DNA from 2 places in the Streptomyces sp. NPDC057287 genome. Region 1 is predicted to be linked to the other one. Evidence: predicted binding sites of a transcription regulator. Region 1 holds the regulator's gene; the other holds the start of a gene.
What was found. The regulator HrcA, encoded in region 1, represses chaperone genes, less so after heat shock. The targets are predictions, from matches to a motif close to TTNGCACTCNGNNNNNCNGAGTGCNAA.
Positions count from the first base shown of each region.

Region 2: the regulator HrcA is predicted to act here: its motif matches at 3,324-3,350, upstream of groL (chaperonin GroEL).

Region 1 is NZ_JBHUYV010000001.1:170,089-175,163, forward strand. Features, by position in the region: gene ACFUNE_RS00835 (16S rRNA (uracil(1498)-N(3))-methyltransferase) at 1-283, opposite strand, end outside; gene ACFUNE_RS00840 (nitronate monooxygenase) at 280-1,353, opposite strand; gene dnaJ (molecular chaperone DnaJ) at 1,498-2,634, opposite strand; gene hrcA (heat-inducible transcriptional repressor HrcA) at 2,635-3,651, opposite strand; gene ACFUNE_RS00855 (MBL fold metallo-hydrolase) at 3,817-4,539, shown strand; gene ACFUNE_RS00860 (DUF3097 domain-containing protein) at 4,565-5,075, shown strand, end outside.
Region 2 is NZ_JBHUYV010000006.1:54,166-59,240, reverse strand. Features, by position in the region: gene ACFUNE_RS13150 (glycosyl hydrolase family 28-related protein) at 1-134, opposite strand, end outside; gene ACFUNE_RS13145 (DinB family protein) at 332-841, opposite strand; gene ACFUNE_RS13140 (hypothetical protein) at 1,006-1,437, shown strand; gene groL (chaperonin GroEL) at 1,538-3,160, opposite strand; gene ACFUNE_RS13130 (cold-shock protein) at 3,518-3,724, opposite strand; gene ACFUNE_RS13125 (MoaD/ThiS family protein) at 4,171-4,446, opposite strand; gene thrC (threonine synthase) at 4,475-5,075, opposite strand, start outside.

The sequences.
Region 1 (5,075 bases):
CGAGCTCCCCGCGGTCGCCCTTGGGGAGCGCCTGGACGACGGTGATGAAAGGGGCGGGAGCCGGCTCCTCGTGCACCGGCTCCAGGCCGGTGACGAGGAGGCGGTCCTTGCCCTCCGCCGCCCTCACGACGCCTTCCGCCCAGCGGCCCCGCCCGTCGGTGAGGACGACGTCCTCACCGGGGTTCAGCCGCTTCACCGAGACGGCGTGCCGCCCCTCGGGTCCGTCCAGGACGAACTCCGGTCCTCCCGGCAGCTGTTCGACGACGAAGACCGGTGCCGTCACTGGGCACTCCTCACACTCACTGCCGCACGCGCGGCTTCCGTCTCGGCGGCGAGCAGGCCGACGAGTTCCCCGGCGGGCAGCTCGCGCGCCAGCCGGTGGCCCTGCCCCGCCCACAGGGCCATGCCCTGGGCGTCCCCGGCCTTGGCGGCCGCCTTGCGCAGACCGCTGGTCATCTGGTGCACCTGCGGATAGGCGGCCGGGGCGTACGGTCCGTGCTCCCGCACGAACCGGTTGACCAGTGCGCGCGCGGGGCGGCCGGAGAACGCCCGGGTCAGGGTCGTGGTCACGAACAGCGGGTTGGTCAGGGCCTGCTTGTGCAGCGGGTGGGCGCCCGACTCGGGGCAGGGCAGGAACGCCGTGCCCAGCTGCGCCGCGTCGGCACCGGCCGCCAGGACGGCCGTGATCTGGGAGCCGAGCATCAGTCCGCCCGCCGCGATCACCGGGAGGCTCACGGAGGCGCGGACCTCGGCGACCAGGGCGAGCAGCCCGGTGCCGGTGAGGCCCGCCTGCGGGTCGTCGCGGTGCGTGGACTGGTGGCCGCCCGCCTCGGTCCCCTGGACACAGAGGGCGCCCGCACCCGCCCACTGGGCGTTCCGTGCCTCCTGGGCCGAGGTGACCGTGACGACGGTGAGCGTGCCCGCGGCGGCGAACGCGTCGAGGACCTCACGGGTGGGGCAGCCGAAAGTGAAGGAGACCAGAGGTACGGGGTCCTCCAGCAGGATCGCGACCTTGGCCTCGTAGCCGTCGTCCCCGCCGGCGTCCGGGTCGCCGAGGGGGGTCTCGTACCAGGTGGCCTCGCCCGCGAGCTGGTGGCGGTAGACCTCGACGGCGCTCGGGTCGGCGACCAGCGGCTGCGGCATGAAGAGGTTGACGCCGAAGGGCCGGCCGGTCTCCCGCCGGACCTGCTTCACCTCGTTGTACATGCCGTCCGCGGTCTTGTACCCGGCGGCGAGGAAGCCGATCCCTCCGGCCTCCCCGACGGCCGCGGCCAGCTCCGGCCTCGACGCGCCGCCCGCCATCGGGGCCTGCACGATCGGGTAGCGGCAGAGACCGGTCAGCGCCAAGGACATGACCGCATCGTGCCACGTCCGGCGGATCGTGCCGAATCAGCCCTTTCACACGGCGGACGGGCCGCCGGACACAGCGCACCGCCCGCCGGTAGCAGGCCGGCGGGCGGTGCGGTGACAGGGTTCGCGGGCGGTGCCGCGGCGGGCTCAGCGCCCGTTGAAGGCGTCCTTGAGGCGGGAGAAGAGGCCCTGCTGACCCGGCTGGAACTGGCCCGTGGGCCGCTCCTCGCCGCGCAGCTTGGCCAGCTCCCGCAGGAGGCGCTCCTGCTCGGGGTCCATCTTCGTCGGGGTCATGACCTCGACGTGCACGATCAGGTCACCGCGCCCGCCGCCGCGCAGGTGCGTGATGCCCCGCCCGTGCAGCGGGACCGACTGTCCGGACTGGGTGCCCGGCCTGATGTCGATCTCCTCCAGGCCGTCGAGCGTCTCCAGCGGCACCTGGGTGCCGAGCGCCGCTGCCGTCATCGGGATGGTGACCGTGCAGTGGAGATCGTCGCCGCGCCGCTGGAACACGGCGTGCGCGAGCTCGTGGATCTCGACGTACAGGTCGCCGGCGGGACCGCCGCCGGGGCCGACCTCGCCCTCGCCCGCCAGCTGGATCCGGGTGCCGTTGTCGACACCGGCGGGGATCTTCACGGTGAGGGTGCGCCGCGAGCGGATGCGGCCGTCACCGGCGCACTCGGGGCACGGGGTCGGCACGACCGTGCCGAAGCCCTGGCACTGCGGGCACGGCCGCGAGGTCATGACCTGGCCGAGGAAGGACCTGGTGACCTGGGAGACCTCGCCGCGGCCGCGGCACATGTCACAGGTCTGCGCGGAGGTGCCGGGTGCGGCGCCCTCGCCACTGCAGGTCGTACAGACGACCGCCGTGTCGACCTGGATGTCCTTGGTCGTGCCGAAGGCCGCCTCGGAGAGGTCGATCTCCAGACGGATCATCGCGTCCTGGCCGCGCCGGGTGCGCGAACGGGGTCCGCGCTGCGACGCCGTACCGAAGAACGCGTCCATGATGTCGGAGAAGTTGCCGAAGCCACCTTGTCCGAAACCGCCCGCGCCACCGCCTCCGGAGGCGGACAGCGGGTCGCCGCCGAGGTCGTAGACCTGCTTCTTCTGCGGGTCCGACAGCACCTCGTAAGCGGCGTTGATCTCCTTGAACCGCTCCTGGGTCTTCGGATCCGGGTTGACATCCGGGTGCAGCTCGCGGGCGAGTCTGCGGAATGCCTTCTTGATCTCGTCCTGGGAAGCATCGCGGCGCACGCCTAGTACGGCGTAGTAGTCCGTGGCCACTTACGACTCCGCCAGGATCTGTCCGACGTAACGTGCCACTGCGCGTACCGCTCCCATCGTTCCGGGGTAGTCCATGCGGGTCGGTCCGACCACGCCGAGTTTGGCGACTGCCTCGTCGCCCGAACCGTAGCCGACCGCGACGACGGACGTGGAGTTGAGGCCCTCGTGGGCGTTCTCGTGCCCGATCCGTACGGTCATGCCCGAATCCGTCGCCTCACCCAGCAGCTTCAGCAGCACGACCTGCTCCTCCAGTGCTTCCAGCACCGGCCGGATCATCACAGGGAAGTCGTGTCCGAAGCGGGTGAGGTTGGAGGTGCCGCCGATGATCAGCCGCTCCTCCGTCTCTTCGACCAGAGTCTCGAGAAGGACGGAGAGCACCGTGGATACGGTTCCCCGGTCCTCGGCCTCGAAGGACTCCGGCAGGTCCTGCACCAGCTGCGGGACGTCCGCGAAGCGTCGTCCGACGACCCGGCTGTTGAGCCGGGCCCGGAGATCGGCCAGTGACATGTCACCGAACGGTGCAGGGCAGTCGATCATACGCTGTTCCACCCGGCCCGTGTCCGTGATCAGCACGAGCATCAGCCTGGCCGGGGCCAGCGACAGCAGCTCCACGTGACGGACGGTCGACCGGGTCAGCGAGGGGTACTGCACGACGGCGACCTGTCTGGTCAGCTGTGCGAGCAGCCGGACCGTGCGGCTCACGACGTCGTCGAGGTCGACCGCGCTGTCGAGGAAATTCTGGATGGCCCGGCGCTCCGGCGACGACAGGGGCTTGACGCCCGCGAGCCTGTCGACGAAGAGACGGTAGCCCTTGTCCGTCGGGATGCGCCCCGCACTCGTGTGCGGCTGGGCGATGAAGCCCTCGTCCTCCAGCACCGCCATGTCGTTGCGCACGGTCGCCGGGGAGACCCCGAGGCTGTGCCGCTCCGTGAGCGCCTTGGAGCCGACGGGCTCCTCGGTGCCGACATAGTCCTGGACGATGGCGCGCAGCACTTCGAGTCTGCGTTCGCTGAGCACCGCGCACACCTCCAGCTGTGGTTCTTCGGCTTCTGCCTGGCACTCTGTGCGTTCGAGTGCCAGCAATCCCCCCGGTCAGTGTACGGGGGGAGGGTGGGCCCGGGGCAAGGGCGACCGGCCACGCCGTCGCCGGACCGCGCAGGTCGTTGCCGATAGCGTCGCCTCATGGACGTCTGTTGGGAAGAGTTCGGCTGGGAGCGGTTGGGCAACGGTACGGGGCGGCGCCGCCTCCCCGGGTGGGACGCGACCGTCGCGCTGGTGGCGGGCGCGGACGGCGTGCTGCTCTACGACACCGGTTCGACGCTCCGGGAAGGCGTCGAGTTGCGGACCCAGGCGGAGGGCCTGCTGGGCCGGAGGGTGACGCATATCGCACTGAGCCATCCGCACTTCGACCACGTGCTGGGCACCGCGGCCTTCTCCGGGGCGGAGGTGTACGGGGCGGTCGGCACGGCGGAACTGCTGGGGCGAGGCGCCGAGGAGCTGCGCGCGGACGCGCTGCGGCACGGGATGAGCGAGGCCGACGCCACGGCGGCCGCGGACGCCCTGGTGGCACCGCGGCACCAGGTGAGCGGCGAGTGGACGCTCGATCTCGGCGGCGGACTCCAGGTGCTGCTGGCCAACGTGGGGCCCGGTCACAGCGGCCACGATCTCGCGGTGCTGGTGCCGGGCTCCCCCGTCGTGGTGCTCTGCGGCGACCTGGTCGAGGAGTCCGGCGAACCGCAGGCGGGCCGTGACGCCGTCCCCTCGCACTGGCCGGCCGCGCTGGACCGCCTGCTGGAGCTGGGCGGCGAGGACGCGCTGTACGTGCCGGGGCACGGGGCGGTGGTGGACGCGGCTTTCGTGCGGGCGCAGCGCGAACAGCTGGCCTCCCGCTTCGGCGTGTCGTGAAAGGGCCCGCGTCTATCGTCGTGCCATGCGCAGCTACCAGCCGGACCTGACTCCGCCGTGGAAGAAGTCCGCCCCCGTCCCCGAGGTCCCCGCCGAGCCCGACCTGGTCGTCGAGGAGGCCGCCACCGGCTTCTGCGGGGCGGTGATCCGGTGCGAGAAGACCGCCGAGGGGCCGGTGGTCACGCTCGAGGACCGCTTCGGCAAGCAGCGGGTGTTCCCCATGGAGCCGCGCGGTTTCCTGCTGGAGGGGAAGGTGGTCACCCTCGTACGCCCGTCGGCCGGCGGTCCTGTCCGTCCGTCGCGCACGGCCTCCGGGTCGGTGGCGGTGCCCGGGGCCCGGGCACGGGTGGCGCGGACCGGCCGGATCTACGTGGAGGGGCGGCACGACGCCGAGCTCGTCGAGCGGGTGTGGGGCGACGACCTGCGCATCGAGGGCGTGGTGGTGGAGTACCTGGAGGGGATCGACGACCTCCCGGCGATCGTGCGGGAGTTCGCGCCCGGCCCGGACGCCCGGCTGGGCGTCCTGGTCGACCATC
Region 2 (5,075 bases), on a different contig from region 1:
GGGTCGAGGCCCGCACGCGTCACCGCCGGCGCGGACGGTTTCCCCTCCGCGCCCTGGGCGACAGGGGCGCCGGTCAGCGCCCCCAGTCCGACAACGGCGGCCGTCAGCGCGGCGACCGTGATGTGACGTGACATCGCATGCCCGTTTCTCTCGGAAGGTGAGGCGACGTTAGGGCGCGCGGAATCACCACCACAAGGGGCGTGCGAGAAGATTTCTCCTGACTGCCGAATACATGCAGCAAACCGTCACTCTTTTGCGTGTGGATCTCGCGTGAGGAACAGCCGCTTCCGCCTGCGGGACCTGGGTTCCGCAGGCGGACCGGGCCCCGCGCTCAGGCGCCCACGGTCCCGTCGACGCCCTCCCGCAGGAAGTCCGCGTGGCCGTTGTGGCGGCCGTACTCGAGCAGCACGTGCACCATGACCATCCGCAGCGACACCTCGTCCCCCCAGCGGGGCTGGAGCCCGGTGACGTCGAGGGACGCGGCCCGCTCCTCCACCCGGCGCGAGTGCTCCACCTCGGCCTCCCAGGCACCGAACGCCTCGGACCGGGTCGACGTACGCGCGTCGTACGCGGCCTGGAAGTCGATCCGGTCCGACCAGACCATCGGTGCCTCGTTGTCCTCGAAGACCCGCCGGAACCAGGCCCGTTCCACCTCCGCCATGTGCCGCACCAGGCCGAGCAGCGACAACGTCGAGGGCGGCATCGACTGCTGACGCAACTGTTCGTCGTCGAGCCCTTCGCACTTCATGGCGAGGGTGGCCCGGTGGTAGTCGAGGAAAGCCCGCAGGGTCTCTCGCTCGCCACCTGCGACGGGGGGTCCCGTACGGCGGTCGGTGGTCATGGTGGCGCTCCTTCAGGACGGGGCCGGGACGCGTCCAGTGTCCGCTCCCCCTCGGCGGGCCGAGGGGGCACCCCCGTACGGCCGGAGCTCCGCACCCTGCTCTACGCTCCTGCCCTGTACGGACCGTTCGCGCCCGTGCACCGCACGAGGCGCAGAGGTGCCGCATGTCCCGTTCCCGCTGGTCGTCGCTGGTGCTCGTCCCGCTCGTGTTCACTCTCGCGGGCTGCGGGAGGCTCGCCTTCCCACCGGTCCCCGAGGGCGAGCCGGTCGAACTGCCCCTGTCCCGGGCGGCCGTGACGTGGAAGGACAAGTGGGGCGGGTCCCTGGAGCTGAAGCCGGACGGAACGATCACCGCCACCCACGTCTGCAGCGACTACGACATCATCGACGGCACCGTCGAACCCAGATCGGGATCGGGCACCTGGGAGAATCAGGACGGTGCGGACGGGACCACGGTCCTGGTGTCGTTCAAGGACTCCGGCGAGACCACCTCGTACGAGGCACTGCGGAACGGCGGCACGCTCAAACTCTGGACCTACGTGGGCGACCCCGACGAAGGCAAACCGCTCTGCATCCTGGCCGCTCCCGCAGGGTGAGCCGGACGCGGCACGCACGACGCCGGCCCCCGGGAACGAATCCCGGGGGCCGGCGTCGCACGGATACTGCGGGTACTGCCTGGAGCTGCTGATCCGAGGATCAGAAGTCCATGTCACCGCCCGGCATGCCGCCCGGAGCGGCCGCAGAGGCCTTCTCCGGCTTGTCGGCGATGACGGCCTCGGTGGTGAGGAAGAGCGCGGCGATGGACGCGGCGTTCTGCAGGGCGGAGCGCGTGACCTTCGCCGGGTCGATGATGCCCTCGGCGATCATGTCGACGTACTCGCCGGTCGCGGCGTTGAGGCCGTGACCGATCGGCAGGTTGCGCACCTTCTCGACGATGACGCCACCCTCGAGACCACCGTTGACGGCGATCTGCTTGAGCGGGGCCTCCAGCGCGAGCTTCACGGCGTTGGCGCCCGTGGCCTCGTCACCGGTCAGGTCGAGCTTCTCGAAGACGGCCGAGGCCTGGAGCAGAGCCACGCCACCACCGGCGACGATGCCCTCCTCGACAGCGGCCTTGGCGTTGCGCACCGCGTCCTCGATGCGGTGCTTGCGCTCCTTGAGCTCCACCTCGGTGGCGGCGCCGGCCTTGATGACGGCCACGCCGCCGGCCAGCTTCGCAAGGCGCTCCTGGAGCTTCTCGCGGTCGTAGTCCGAGTCGCTGTTCTCGATCTCGGCACGGATCTGCTTGACGCGACCCTGGACCTGGTCGCTGTCGCCGCCACCGTCGACGATGGTCGTCTCGTCCTTGGTGATGACGACCTTGCGGGCGGTGCCGAGCAGGTCGACGCCGGCGTTCTCCAGCTTGAGGCCGACCTCCTCGGAGATGACGGTGCCACCGGTGAGGATGGCGATGTCGCCGAGCATGGCCTTGCGGCGGTCACCGAAGCCCGGAGCCTTGACGGCCACGGACTTGAAGGTGCCACGGATCTTGTTGACGACCAGCGTCGACAGAGCCTCGCCCTCGACGTCCTCCGCGATGATCAGCAGGGGCTTGCCCGACTGCATGACCTTCTCGAGCAGCGGAAGGAGGTCCTTCACGTTGCTGATCTTGGAGTTGACGATCAGGATGTACGGGTCGTCGAAGGACGACTCCATGCGCTCCATGTCGGTGGCGAAGTAAGCCGAGATGTAGCCCTTGTCGAAGCGCATACCCTCGGTGAGCTCGAGCTCCAGACCGAAGGTCTGGGACTCCTCGACGGTGATGACGCCTTCCTTGCCGACCTTGTCCATCGCCTCGGCGATCTTGGCGCCGATCTCGGTGTCGGCAGCGGAGATGGAGGCCGTCGAAGCGATCTGCTCCTTGGTCTCCACGTCCTTCGCCTGCTCCAGCAGAGCGGCGGAGACGGCCTCGACGGCCTTCTCGATGCCACGCTTGAGAGCCATCGGGTTGGCACCCGCGGCGACGTTGCGCAGGCCCTCGCGGACGAGCGCCTGGGCGAGAACGGTGGCGGTGGTCGTACCGTCGCCGGCGACGTCGTCCGTCTTCTTGGCGACCTCCTTGACCAGCTCCGCACCGATCTTCTCGTACGGGTCCTCGAGCTCGATCTCCTTGGCGATGGAAACACCATCGTTGGTGATCGTGGGCGCGCCCCACTTCTTCTCGAGGACGACGTTACGGCCCTTGGGGCCGAGGGTGACCTTGACGGCGTCGGCGAGCTGGTTCATCCCGCGCTCGAGACCGCGCCGTGCCTCCTCGTCGAACGCGATGATCTTGGCCATGTGAAGTGGTCCTCCCGGACAGGGGTGGATTTCTCCGGACCGAGAGGCGCCCGCGACGGACGGCCAGCGTGCTCAGTGGTTCCTTGCCCCACTGGGCCTGCGGGCCTCACCGGCCCGGTCCAAGTTTCTGTCACTCTCACCTGGAGAGTGCTAACGCCAATGATTAGCACTCGACCCCTGCGAGTGCAAGCGTCCTCCTCGGGATGTGGACAACCGGAAGGCTCGCGGGCAGGTGCGGGCACCCGCTCCGACATGCGTACGACCGCCGGGTCACGGAGACGCACGTGAGGCCCGCACCCCTGGTGGAGGTACGGGCCTCACGTGCGTGAGTAGTGTCGTTGGCCGACCGCGCCGAGCTCAGCCGACGGCGAGCTTGACCATGTCCGCCTGCGGCCCCTTCTGGCCCTGCGAGATCTCGAATTCAACTCGCTGACCCTCTTCGAGGGTGCGGTACCCGTCCATCTGGATCGCGCTGTAGTGGACGAAAACATCCGCACCACCGTCGACCGCGATGAAGCCGTACCCCTTCTCCGCGTTGAACCACTTGACGGTGCCCTGAGCCATGCCTAACTCCCCTATTACTGGCCCTTGCACGAGCACCGCACTTCGCGGGCCCGGGTCAAACTCACCCTCCGACAGGAGAGGGTGGCGTGCGCCGGAACGCGTCGACCGCGGCCGAATGTATCTGCCCAACTGCCCTCTGCAACAGGTCAATCGGACGAGAATTCTGGGCGCACGCGACCGCACGGATAGGCGGAATTCAGGGGATTCCAGGGCAAGTCGGGCCTGACAAAGGCCACTTATGCCTCAAGGGGTTCACGTACTTTGGCTACTTCTTGTCGCGGCCAGGCGCATTCTCATATGCGGGCGGCGAGGGCAGCTGCGGGGACTTCCCCAACTGTACCGCGCTCAACCATGCAGAATGCCCCCCTCCGCTTCTCTCGCGGAGGGGGGCATTCTGCTCACTCTGTGGAATCGGGCCGCCGAGCGGGCCCGTATGCCTGCGGCGGTCAGCCTCCGGCGACGGCCGGGATGATCGAGACGCCGGCGCCGTCCGGTGTGACGGCGTCCAGGCCACCCTCGAAGCGCACGTCGTCGTCGTTGACGTACACGTTGACGAAGCGGCGCAGCTTGCCCTGGTCGTCGAGGACGCGGGCGCCGATGCCCGGGTGGTTCTGCTCCAGGGACGCGATGACCTCGGAGAGGATCGCGCCCTCGGCCGAGACCTCGGCCTGACCGTCCGTGTAGGTGCGGAGGATGGTGGGGATACGGACCTTGACGCTCATGTGGGTGCCTTCCTTCGGTCTCGGGTGGTCAGTTGGCGGCGGCGAGGCCCGCGTCGCGGAACGCGTCCAGGCTGGGCCGGATCGTCGCCGACAGGCCGGTCGTGGGGGCGACCGCGTCGAGCGTCTTCAGGCCGTCGCCGGTGTTCAGGACGACGGTGGTCAGGGACGGGTCGAGCAGACCGGCGTCGATCAGCTTCTTCGTCACGCCGACCGTCACCCCGCCCGCCGTCTCCGCGAAGATGCCCTCGGTGCGGGCCAGCAGCTTGATCGCGTCGACGACCTGCTCGTCGTTGACGTCCTCGACGGCACCGCCGGTGCGCCGGGCGATGTCCAGGACGTACGGGCCGTCGGCCGGGTTGCCGATCGCCAGGGACTTGGCGATGGTCTTCGGCTTCTGGGGCCGCACGACGTCGTGACCGGCCTTGAAGGCGGTGGAGACCGGGGAGCAGCCCTCGGCCTGGGCGCCGAAGATCTTGTACGGCTTGTCCTCGACGAGGCCGAGCTTGATCAGCTCCTGCAGCCCCTTGTCGATCTTCGTGAGCTGCGAGCCGGACGCGATCGGGATGACCAGCTGGTCGGGCAGCTGCCAGCCGAGCTGCTCGCAGATCTCGTACGCCAGGGTCTTGGAA